DNA from 3 places in the Methylovorus sp. MP688 genome. Region 2 is predicted to be linked to each of the others. Evidence: predicted binding sites of a transcription regulator. Region 2 holds the regulator's gene; each other region holds the start of a gene.
What was found. The regulator sigma-54, encoded in region 2, starts transcription at its own class of promoters, with help from an activator protein. The targets are predictions, from matches to a motif close to TGGCACNNTTCCTGCT.
Positions count from the first base shown of each region.

Region 1: the regulator sigma-54 is predicted to act here: its motif matches at 1,820-1,835, upstream of MPQ_RS01770 (DUF2126 domain-containing protein).
Region 3: the regulator sigma-54 is predicted to act here: its motif matches at 2,315-2,330, upstream of MPQ_RS01835 (nitrate regulatory protein).

Region 1 covers NC_014733.1:347,725-351,933, reverse strand. Annotated here, with positions in the region: gene MPQ_RS01780 (nitrate reductase) at 1-1,324, shown strand, start outside; gene MPQ_RS01775 (hypothetical protein) at 1,340-1,645, shown strand; gene MPQ_RS01770 (DUF2126 domain-containing protein) at 1,956-4,209, shown strand, end outside.
Region 2 covers NC_014733.1:227,092-231,300, reverse strand. Annotated here, with positions in the region: gene lptA (lipopolysaccharide transport periplasmic protein LptA) at 1-468, shown strand, start outside; gene lptB (LPS export ABC transporter ATP-binding protein) at 525-1,247, shown strand; gene MPQ_RS01055 (RNA polymerase factor sigma-54) at 1,272-2,726, shown strand; gene hpf (ribosome hibernation-promoting factor, HPF/YfiA family) at 2,754-3,083, shown strand; gene hprK (HPr(Ser) kinase/phosphatase) at 3,166-4,131, shown strand; gene rapZ (RNase adapter RapZ) at 4,148-4,209, shown strand, end outside.
Region 3 covers NC_014733.1:364,890-369,098, forward strand. Annotated here, with positions in the region: gene MPQ_RS01830 (CmpA/NrtA family ABC transporter substrate-binding protein) at 1-611, opposite strand, end outside; gene MPQ_RS01835 (nitrate regulatory protein) at 1,029-2,300, opposite strand; gene MPQ_RS01840 (hypothetical protein) at 2,505-3,212, opposite strand; gene MPQ_RS01845 (ABC transporter transmembrane domain-containing protein) at 3,276-4,209, opposite strand, start outside.

The DNA.
Region 1 (4,209 bases), 120 kb from region 2:
CACCCCAGCCGTCGCCAAACCGGGGGCAGCCCGCCATGACTGGGAGATTGTGGTCGATTTTGCACAGCGTCTGGAACAGCGCATGGGCAAGGCAAACACGCTGTTCAACTATCTGGTGCCCGAGACGATCTTCAATGAGCACCGCGAATCCACCCGCGGTCGTGACCTCGATATTACCGGCCTCAGTTATCAGCTTCTAGATACGCAGGGACCACAACAGTGGCCGCTTAACGAGAAGGTAAGCACTGGCTTACAACGCTTATATAGTGATGGCATTTTCCCCAAACCGGATGGCCGCGCGCAATTTCATATCGCGCACTACAAGCCCACCGCCGACAAAACCGATGCGCGACAACCTTTGCATTTGCTCACCGGACGCCTGCGCGACCAGTGGCATGGCATGAGCCGCACCGGCACCGTGGCCCAGCTGTTCAACCATGTGGATGAGCCAGTGATTTCGCTCAACCAGCAGGACATGGAGCGGCACCAGATCAAGCCGGGCGACTTGGTCAAGGTCAGCAATAAACGTGGCAGCCTGACATTGCGGGCGCAACCATCCGATGAGATCCAGCCGGCGCAGAGTTTTATTCCCATGCACTGGGGCAGCCAGTTCATGAGCGGGCTGGGCTGCAATGCGCTGATGCCATCGGCGTTTGACAAATTCTCACGCCAACCCGAACTCAAGCACACCGCGGTCAAGCTGGAGAAAGTCGAGCTGCCATGGCGGATGACCGTGATGCGCAACTACCACGACATGCAGTTGTTGGAGGCGATTCGCCGCCTGCTGCCCGGTTTCGACTATGCGAGTTGTGGGCTTTATGGGCGCGGCAACGGTATGGTCGTGCTGCAAGCCGCCCACCATGCGGCCCCCGATGCCGCGGTGATAGATGCGCTGGATGCGCTGCTGGGTATGACAGAAGGCGCGCCCATGCTGAATTATCAGGATGCACGGCGTGGTATCAGCAAGCGTATTCTGGTGGAGCCCGACGCCGCGACCGGTCACCAGCAAGTCACTGGTGTGCGGCTGATAGGCGAAACCCTGGCTGCCGAGTGGCTGCGCGAAGTCATGACGGAAGGCCAGTTCAGCGATGAGCTGAGGCGCTGGGCGCTGGCGCCATTGAGTGCGCCACCCACCGGCCAGAGGAGTCGCGGCAAGATTGTATGCAATTGTCTGAATGTGGCAGAGAACGAAATTATTGATACCATACAGATGGGCGCTGATTTCATTACCCTGCAAAACAAGCTGAAATGCGGTACGCAATGCGGTTCATGCGTGCCCGAACTGAAAAAACTGGTACAACTGCACGGCAGAACTGCCGCTTAACCATAAGGACAATCCATGAAATTCGTTTACATCGGCCTGCTGCTGGCCGCCCTCACTCCCTTCGCCCATGCCGCTGATAGTGAGGCGCAAGACATCACCGGTACCACTGACAAGGGCGAGAAAGTCGTGCTGCACCCGAATGGCCGCTGGGAATTCGTGGATACGGCAAAAGCAGCTGAAGCCAAGGAAATCGCCAAGCAGTTCCCGGAAAACCAGGGCTGTCCATCCAATATGCAAGGCGGCTTCCTCGGCTTTGGTCGTTGCATTCCGCAAGGCGACAAGGATTACAACCGCGGCTCCATGAGCGGCAAGGGTCGTTAAGTTATTCCTGATACGTGCTCTTTGGAATGGCCTTCATTTTTAAAGAGCACGGTTTATTTCCTCAATCCAGCGCATACTACAAGCCAAGTTAGTCTTCACTCCCGGTGTGCGCTGGGCTGAATCAGTACCACGCTATTCCCCCACAGCCTGAAAACAGGCTCAGCAGTCGTTTGCTGGCATGGTTCATGCTGGTATTCATGGCCGTGGCAGGTCATGTTGGCCTGCCATCTGAATAAGTCCAAAAACGTTCGTGACCCAAAGATTCGTGACTCAAGACTCGTGAACTTAAGAACAGTTGTGAAGGATTCGCATGGCCATACGCGTTGCATTGCACCACAAGACCAGCTACACCTTTGATCGCCTGGTTAATCTCTCTCCGCATGAAGTACGGCTCAAGCCCGCGGCCCACGCCCGCACGCCGGTGTTGTCGTACTCGCTGACGGTAAACCCGGAAAAGCACTTCATCAACTGGCAGCAGGATCCCTACGGCAATTACATTGCACGCTTTGTGTTCCCGGAAAAAGTCACCCAGCTGGACTTCACGGTGACGCTGGTGGCCGATATGACGGTCATCAACCCCTTCGATTTTTTCGTGGAAAAATACGCCGAGCAGTTTCCTTTTGCCTATACCGAACAACTGGAATACGAACTCGCTCCCTACCTGAAAGCGGAACCGGCAGGCCCGAGGCTGGCCAAGTGGCTGGACGACACGCGCAGCCAGCTATTGGCCTCACCACTCAGCATTGCCAATTTCCTGGTGGCCATCAACCAGCGTCTGCAAGGCGATATCGGCTATCTGGTGCGCATGGAGCCCGGCGTGCAAACGCCGGAAGAAACGCTGGAAAAACGCAGTGGCTCCTGCCGCGACAGCGCCTGGCTGCTGGTGCAGATACTGCGCCACCTTGGCCTGGCTGCGCGCTTTGTCTCCGGCTATCTGATTCAGCTCACCGCCGACATCAAGGCGCTAGATGGGCCCAGTGGCACCGAGGTGGACTTCACCGATCTGCATGCCTGGACCGAAGTGTATATCCCCGGCGCCGGATGGATAGGCCTGGACCCGACCTCCGGCTTGCTGGCAGGCGAAGGCCATATTCCGCTGGCGTGTACCGCCATGCCCGCCTCGGCTGCGCCGGTAACCGGCTTTACCGACATCGCAGAAGTTACGTTTCACCATGAAATGAGTGTCACGCGCATACACGAAGACCCGCGCGTCACCAAACCCTACAGTGAAGAAGACTGGGAAAAGATAGACCAGATAGGTCAGCAGGTAGACCGTGATCTGCAAAAGCAGGATGTGCGGCTCACCCAGGGTGGGGAGCCCACCTTTGTATCGATCGATGACATGGACGGCCCCGAGTGGAACACCCAGGCCCATGGCGACAAGAAACGTGAGCTGGCAGGCAAGCTGGCGCTGCGGCTGAAAGAGCGCTTCAGTCAGGGCGGCCTGCTGCATTATGGCCAGGGAAAATGGTACCCGGGCGAGCCTTTGCCGCGCTGGGCCATCAATATGTACTGGCGTGTGGATGGCCAGCCCATGTGGAGTGATGCCTCGCTGTTTTCCAAGGATGGTCAGCCGGAGAATTACGACGTAGCCGAGGCCAGACTGTTTGCCACCAGCTTGGTGGAAACATTGGGTCTGCCCCCGGCCTGCATGATAGAAGCGTATGAGGATGTCATGCAGCAAGCCTTGCTGGAACAGCGCCTGCCGGACAATGTTGACCCCCTGCAGGCCGACCTTGGTGCCAGCGAAGAACGCAAACGCCTGGCTCAACTGCTGGAAGTGGGCCTGGGCAAAGCCGCTGGTTATGTGATTCCGCTCAAGCCGGAATCCACCAGCAAAACCACCAGCTGGCGCACCAGTAAATGGCCGCTACGCCGCGAGCATCTTTACCTGTTGAGCGGCGACTCGCCCATGGGCCTGCGCCTGCCATTAGCCTCGCTGCCATGGGTATTGCCCGACGATGTCGAGCCCGAGTTTGCGGTGGATCCCTTTGAAGCCAGAGCAGACTTGCCGGAAAAACCTCTGGCCCGCAGCAAGCCCGGCAAGGCCAGCCTGAAAAAACCGGAAGCGCGCGAGGTAGTGCACACCGCGCTGTGCGTGGAAGTCCGCGGCGGACGACTGCATGTATTCATGCCGCCCGTGTCGCGCATTGAGGATTACCTGACCCTGGTGGCGGCGGTTGAAGCCACCGCGGCCAAGCATCAGCTCAAGCTCTGGCTGGAAGGCTACCCACCTCCTCGCGACGCACGCATCAAGTCACTCAGCGTCACGCCTGACCCGGGCGTGATCGAGGTCAATATCCACCCGGCAGCGAGCTGGCAGGAGCTTGTGGGTAATGTCACCACCCTGTATGAAGAAGCCCGCCAGACCAGGCTGGGCACCGAGAAATTCATGCTGGATGGCCGCCACACTGGCACCGGCGGTGGCAACCACGCCACCCTGGGCGGCGCCACCCCGGCCGACAGTCCCATGCTGCGCCGACCGGATGTATTGAAAAGCCTGATTACCTATTGGCAAAACCACCCGGCATTGTCGTATCTGTTTTCTGGCACCTTTATCGGCC
Region 2 (4,209 bases):
ATCAATCTGGAAGCAGATGCCGTCACCGTAAATGATGCCAAAAAGACCAGCATCTACACCGGCAATGTAATCCTCACCCAGGGGACGCTGATCATCCGTGGCGATAAGCTGGTGGTGCGCGAGGACAAAGAAGGCTTTCAGCACAGCACGACCTACGGTAATCCGCAGACGCCCTCCACCTTCAAGCAAAAAATGGAAGGTAAAAACGAATATATGGAAGGCAGCGGTCAACGTATCGAGTACGATGGACGTATGGACAAGGTACAGCTCTACACCAAGGCCTGGGTTAAAAAAGGCGATGACATCGTGCATGGTGACTACATCATGTATGACGCCAATGCCGAATATGCCGAGGTGATTGGCGGTGGCAGCCAGGCAGCAACGCCTGCCACACCGACCGGGCGTGTACGTGCCGTCATTCAGCCCAAGAAAAAACCGGCTGGCACCGATGGCGCGACGGCCAATTAACCTGCCATGCTGACAATCCGTCAGTCTGGCGTGCAACACGATATACCTGAGTAAACATGAGCCAATTAATCGTAGAAGGTCTGCGCAAGAAATATAAATCCCGCACGGTGGTGCAGGATATTTCGCTGCAACTCAATAGCGGCGAAGTGGTGGGCTTGCTGGGCCCTAACGGTGCAGGCAAGACCACCAGCTTTTACATGATGGTGGGGCTGGTGGCCCTGGATGATGGCCGCATTCTGCTGGATGGCAAGGATCTGAGCCGTCTGCCCATACACCGTCGTGCGCGCCTGGGCCTCGCCTATCTGCCGCAGGAGCCCTCGATTTTCCGCAAGATGACGGTGGCCGAAAACATCATGGCGATTCTGGAGTTGCAGAAACTGGCGCCGGAACAGATGGAAAACCAGCTGGAATCGCTGCTGCAGGAACTGCATATCACGCATATCCGCAACAGCATGGCGGTCAGCCTGTCCGGCGGTGAGCGCCGTCGCGTTGAAATCGCCCGCTGCCTGGCCACCAACCCCAGCTTCATTCTGCTGGATGAGCCATTTGCCGGCATCGACCCCATCGCCGTGCTGGACATTCAGAAGATCATCCGCTTTTTGACCGAACGCAATATCGGCGTGCTGATCACCGACCACAACGTGCGGGAAACATTAGGTATTTGCGACCGCGCCTATATCGTCAATGAAGGACGCGTCTTCGCGGCAGGCAAGCCCAGCGAAATTATTCACAACGATAGCGTAAGAGAAGTGTATCTTGGTAAGGACTTCCGCCTCTAAGCACACATTTGGCGGCCCCCACGTATGAAGCAAAGCTTACAACTCAAATTTTCGCAACACCTGGCGCTGACTCCGCAACTGCAGCAGTCCATCCGTTTGTTGCAGCTATCCACGCAGGAGCTCAATCAGGAGCTGGAAACCCTACTGCAGGCGAATCCATTGCTGGAACGCGCTGACAAGATCGAAGAACCGCTGGAAATCCCCGACAACTTCATTGCGGCGCCAGTAGCCCCTGAGCCCAGCGTGGCCGCCACACCGGAGGAAGCTCCCCGCCAGGATGAATTTGGTGGCGATGACTATTTTGAATTCGGCAGCAGCAGCGGCAGCAACCGCTGGGAAGACAGCAGCTCCGGCAATGACGATGACAATGATTTCAGCTACCAGGAAGCGGTCAGCCTCAGCCTGCGCGATCATCTGCTAGGTCAGCTCAAACTGTTGCCACTGTCCGAGCGCGACCAGACCTTGTCCATGCTGCTGGTCGATACCATTACCGACGACGGTTATCTGGAGCAGTCGCTGGAAGAGCTGGCCGAGATGCTGCCACCGGAGCTCGAAATCGACATGCTGGAGTTGCAGACGGCGCTCAAGCATATCCAGAACCTGGACCCACCCGGCATAGGCGCGCGCAATCTGGCAGAATGCCTATCCTTGCAATTGCGCGCCTTGCCACCAGATACGCCTTATGTGGATCTCGCCATCAAGGTTGCCGAAACGCACTTGCCCCTGCTGGCAGCCCGCGATTACGCAAAACTGAAAAAATTGCTGGCCTGCGACGATGATGTATTGCGCGAAGTGCAACAGCTGGTGCTGCAACTCAATCCCCGCCCAGGTGGTGAATTCAGCAAAATCACGTCTGATCATTACATTCAGCATGAAATCGTGGTCAAGAAAATCAAAGGTGTCTGGCTGGCCCATCTGAACGACGAAGTCGTGCCCAAGCTGCGCATCAACCAGCTGTATGCCGGCATCCTCAAGCGCAACCGCGAAAGCTCGAGCCAATACCTGATGAGCCAGATGCAGGAAGCCAAGTGGATGATCAAGAACATCCAGCAGCGCTTCTCCACCATCCTGCGCGTTTCTCAGGCGATTGTGGATCGCCAGCGCAATTTCTTTGAGCACGGCGAGGTCGCCATGCGCCCCCTGGTGCTGCGCGAGATTGCCGATGAGCTGGGCCTGCACGAATCCACGGTGTCACGCGTTACCACGCGCAAGTACATGCTCACCCCACGCGGAGTTTACGAGCTTAAATATTTCTTTGGCAGCCATGTGGCTACCGAATCCGGGGGCGCTTGTTCCGCCACTGCCATACGCGCCCTGATCAAACAAATGGTCAGCGAAGAGAACCCGAAAAAGCCGCTGTCGGATAACCAGATCACGGATATCCTGGGTAAACAGGGCATCGTGGTTGCTCGTCGCACCATTGCCAAATACCGCGAGTCTTTGCAGATACCCGCGGCCAACCAGCGCAGATCGCTTTGATCTGCGTTTTACCTGAAGGAGTAAATCATGAACCTGCATCTCACCGGACACCATCTCGACGTTACCCCAGCCCTGCGCGAATATGTGCAGAGCAAGCTTGAGCGCGTGAGTAACCACTTCGACCATGTGATTGACGTCAAAGTCACCATGAGCGTAGAGAAGCTGGCGCAGAAAGTGGAGGCCACCATTCATGTGCCGGGTCACGATATCCATGCCGAAAGCAGCGGTGAAAACATGTACGGCGCGATTGACGCGCTGGCTGACAAGCTGGATCGCCAGGTTCTGAAGCACAAGGAAAAAGTAAGCGACCATCACAAGGCCAACGGTGCCCTCAAGCACCAGGCGGCTGCGGAATAAAGGTCTAACCGGGGACAAGGCAAAGGCGTGTTGTCTTACATATCGCCAGTCGCCTTGTCCCTGCCGAACATAAGGTAATCATATGGCTACCATCAGTGTTGCACAGCTTTACCGGGATATGCGCCGCAATCTCAAGCTCACCTGGGTTTCCGGGCTGAATGGCGGCGAAAACCTGCTCACCAGTGAAACGGTGACCAAGCCCTCGCTGGCACTGATCGGGCATCTGAATTTTGTACACCCCAACCGCGTGCAGGTGTTGGGCTGTGCTGAGATGGATTACTTGCGCAGCCTGCCCAAGCCAGAGCTCAAGAAAGCCATCCACAATCTGTTTTCCACCGACCTGGCCGCCGTTGTCGTCGCCAATGGTGAAAAACCACCCGCCGAGCTGAATGCAGCCTCGGATGATTTTCAAACCCCCTTGTTTACCTCACCCATGCGCAGCCCGGGGCTGATGGATGTCCTGAGCCATTATCTGGCGCAAGCCGTCGCCGAATCCGAGAGCTCCCATGGTGTTTTCATTGAAGTGCAGGGCTTTGGCATCCTGATCAAGGGCAACCCGGCCATTGGTAAAAGCGAGCTCGCGCTGGAACTGATTTCGCGCGGACATCGTCTGGTGGCGGATGATATTGTCGATTTCTACCGGATTGCGCCGGACCGGCTTGAAGGGCGCTGCCCCCCTATCCTGCAGGACTTCCTTGAAGTGCGTGGCCTCGGCATCCTCAACATCCGTGCCCTGTTTGGTGACAATGCCGTCAAGCCCACCAAACCGCTCGATCTCATCATTCAGCTTGAGATGGCCGATACTCTGGCGCCGCAACTGCTGGACAGGCTCAAGATCAAATCGCATCACGAAAAAATCCTGGGCGTAAAAATCCCCAAAGTCATGATTCCCGTGGCGGCCGGCCGCAATATTGCGGTGCTGGTCGAAGTCGCCGTGCGCAACCACATGCTGTTGCTGCGCGGCATTAACGGCACCAAGCAGTTCATGCAGCGCCAGCATCGCGAGATGAGCAAAGCCATGAAGCGCCAGCAGCAAGTGGAGAGCTAGCGTGGCCACCAGCAATATGCGTCTCATCATTGTCACTGGCCTTTCCGGCTCAGGCAAAAGCATTGTGTTGCGCGCTCT
Region 3 (4,209 bases), 140 kb from region 2:
TGGAAGGGGTGGATGCCGTAAGTCGCCAGCCAGTAGTAGAGCCACATGGCGTGGGTGCCCGTGGGGAAGGTCTGGGCGAAGGTGTAATCGCGGTTTTCATTGTCGAGCAGGCGTTTCAGCGTGGCGCCACCGGTGACGCCCTTGTCCTTCAGCTGGTTGGCCAGCGTAATGCCCTGGCCGTTGTTGTTCAGCGTCATCAGCACGTTCATGTCTTTTTGCTGACCGCCTATGCCCATCTGCACGCCATACACCAGGCCATACAACACATGCGCCGCATGCAGTTCGCCATTGACCACCTTGTCGCGCACGCCAGCCCAGGAAGCTTCCTTGGACGGCACGATCTTGATGCCGTATTTCTTGTCGAAGCCCATCTGCGCAGCCACCACGATAGGCGCACAGTCCGTCAGCGGGATGAAGCCGATTTTGACTTCGGTGAGTTCTGGAGCATCCGAGCCTGCAGCCCATGCCTGGTTGCGCAACCCTGCCGGTAGCATGTTCATCATGACGGCAGCGCCCAGTGCACCGGCGGCGGCGTTCTTGAAAAACTGGCGACGACTGGTGTCGACGTCAGGTGTAGCGTTATCTGCTGCAGTATCTGGTGTTTTTTTCATGTCTGCTCCCTAAAAATGATGCATCAAGTATCAAAATCAAAACCGCAAAAACAAAAAAGGCGTCCAGCCTGCAAACAGTTTCCTGTCTACATGCTGGACGCCTTTGTCCATATCCGTGGAAGCGCAATCGCTTCGTTTAATGTGCTGCTTTGCTAACCTTTGCCTGCATTCAGCGAGGCTAGATTACTGCTGCTTGCAGAGGTCGTTTCCTGGTGGATATGCCCTGCTGCATAAACGTTAGGCCGCCGTTGGCCTGACATTTTGTCTAGACATAAGCAAACCGTGTGCCAACTTCATTTTAAAAATTAAGTTATTGAATTTTAATGATTTTATAAATGGCGGGGCTGAATTTCAGCCGAGGTGACTTTGTGATGCATCGCACTTATTGTGTGCAAGTGCACCATGATATGAAGCGGACTATTGCCCTTGTGCGGATAGCGAGATGATATTTTCGGCAATATCAATTAGCTTGCGATTTTGCTCCATCGCCGTGTTGCGCAGCATTTTGTAGGCTTCCATTTCGGATAAGCCCAGTTTGCTCATCAGCAGGCCTTTGGCGCGTTCAATACGCTTTCTTTCCGCCAGCGATTTTTTGGTTTCCGACAGCTCATTTTCAATTTCCGCCAGTTGCTGCGATTGCTGTTGCAGTAAGGCAATTATGGATTCCATGGGGTAGGGCGTGAGCTCGTCGTGGGCTAAAAAGGTAAATGCACTTTCCAGCGGAATCGCCAGATTGAAAAACGTGCTGTCGACATTGGATGTGGGCGTTTGCCTGGCTTTCAGCTCGCCCAGATGCAAGCGCGTGTTTTCCAGATCCCGTCGCGCCTGCTCGCTCAAGCTGTTCAGGGTGTCGTGCATGGCGGCCACCAATCGGCACTGGATATGCCATATCTCCGTGAGCCTTGTGCTGCAAGCTTCAAACCAGGCATCGCTATCAGCGCGCTGGAGTGCCTGCTGGTCTTTGGCGGCGGTCAACTTGCTTCTGTAAGCGCGCTGTGTGTGGTGTGCTTCGGTCTCCAGCGTGGTACGCCAAGCTTCGCGCAAGGCATCCGTGCCAAACTGGCTGAACAGCTCAAAATGCCGGTCCTGTTGCGCTATCAGCTCCAGGAGCTTGTGCTGGTGTTCCAGTTGCATGTAGCCCGAACCAAACAGATGCGAGCCCAAGGCGCGCTCCTGCCCCGCAAATTCTTTGCCTTGTACCAGGTTGTAGAGCGCGACCAGATAGCTCGAGATCTTGCTGTTAACGGTATTGTCGGTAATTTCAAAAATGAGCGAAATCAGACTTCCGATCAGCCGCGTGTAGGACTGTATGCAGTCGCTGAACGGAATTTTTAGTAAGGTGACTTGGTGGCGAAAGGGCAAGAGCTGCTCAAGCCCCAGCAAAATCCACGAAACCAGGGTCAGCTGTTTGGCATCTGCCGAGGTGTTGTGATGGAGGTAGCGTTGCAAGGCCTCTTTAAACGCCGACTCCGAAATCTGGTTCTGCTCAATGATGGCACTGCGCTCTTTGGCGAAGCGGCTGCCAGCGGAGGCCAGATAAAGACAGCTTGCACCGCGCTCTGCCTGCAGCTGGTGCACCATCCAGCCTATGCTCTCGACAAACTGAATGCTGACGGAAAGCCGTTCCAGCTCTTCGATATGGCGCGTTTTGGCCAATAAAATCGTATTGTCGGGTGAGATATTCTGCATGGTGAGTCAATGCAAGCAAGAACAGTGCTCAATGCATTCAGGCATGGAGCACAGAACGGCGTGCACTTCGAGACGTCTTGAGGTGGCTGATGATTCGCCGAATTGTAGCTTAGCGAGGCGGCTATACAAACCGCCCGTATTTCTGATGCGGCATCCGGCGCGCTGGTGGGCGCGTCCCACCGCAGATTCGGCGGGTTTTGGGGATTAGCGTTGCTGTAGCTGGCAGCTGTGCAGGATGGATTGCTGGAGTGTATTGAAGCTGGCAAGTGCGCCGGTAGCCGTGGCATAAGGCTGCTTTTGCAGGTAAATAATCAGGGCCATCTGGCGCGGGGGAATACTGGCCGATAACTGCTGCAGCCTGCACTGGCAGGCGGATGTCAGGTCGGTGGCCTGCCAGCCCTGGCGGCAGGCATGCAGCTGCGATTGTTGCAGGGCCAACGGCCAGGCTTGCTGATTTTGCTGGCCATCCGGGATATGGGCGCGCAGCTGGGTTAGCAGCTGATACATGAATTCCAGCCCCTGGTTCAGCGCTTTCAGATCGGCAGGGTGCGCATCATTAGCCGCGATGGTGACCACGCTTTCGGTCTGCTCGGGGATGGCATAGCCTTGTGCGCTCATGAGGATACGTTTGGCCGGGTTTTGCTCCAGATATTGACGGGTTTGTTCCAGATCGGCGGCGGGGAGTTGCAGGCGTAATTCAGTGGCGCAGTCGGGCAGCGAGCGCAGTTCGACCTGAATGGTGCCATCTTCGCGACCTTGCTGGAATACCGGTGCAAGCTCGGCCAGCACGGCATTTTCTTCCGTTTGCCAGCGCTGCAGCACCGCATCGCAAGGCTGGGCCAGGGCTGGCAGGGCGGCGGCCAGCAACAAAGCCAGCAGCCAGCGGGAAAAGAAATGGCGCATTGTCATCATGAGCACTGGGAGCATGCAGCGCGGGCGCAAGTTCAGGCGCGCCCGCTTGCATTGCTTCAGGGCTTATTCATGAGCGAGGCTGGCGGCATCGGCAGGGGTGGGGGCTGCGGGGGACGGGTTGCCAGAGGCTTCGGTATCGTGGAACTGCAGTTTGGCCAGACGCGCATAGAGCCCGCCCATCTGACGCAGTTCTGCTGGCGTGCCGGTTTCCACGATGCGCCCCTGATCCATGACGATAATCCTGTCCACCTGCTGCACCGTGGCCAGGCGGTGCGCGATGATGAGGGTAGTACGGCCTTGCATGGCGGCCTGTAAGCCTTGCTGCACCAGGATTTCGGATTCGGCATCCAGCGCGCTGGTGGCTTCATCCAGCAGCAGGATAGGGGCGTTTTTGAGGATTGCACGTGCGATGGCGATACGCTGGCGTTGCCCGCCCGACAGCCGCGTGCCGCGTTCGCCCAGGAAAGTATCGTAGCCCTTGGGCAGGCGATGGATGAACTCATCGACCTGGGCGGCCTTGGCGGCCATCAGCACTTCGGCATCGGTGGCATAGGGGTAGCCATAGCGGATATTTTCCATGGCATTGGCCGAGAAAATCACCGGGTCTTGCGGCACCACGGCGATCAGGCCGCGCAGGCTTTCCAGGCTGAGCTGGCGTATATCCTGCCCGTTGATGGTAATGCTGCCAGCGCTGGTGTCGTAAAAGCGCAGCAGCAACTGGAACAAGGTGGTCTTGCCGGCACCTGATGGGCCGACCAGCGCAATGTTTTCGCCAGCGGCGATCTCCAGTGTCAGCTCTTGCAAGGCAGGCTGGGTGGGGCGTGAGGGGTAATGAAAGCTGACATGGTGAAAGCCGATGGTGGCTTCCGTGGTCGACTTCAATGCCATGGGTTCTGCCGGTGCCTGAATGGCAGGCTCGGCCTGCAACAGCTCGAGCAGGCGCTCGGTGGCACCCGCGGCCCGCATGATGTCGCCCCAGACTTCGGCCATGGTGCCC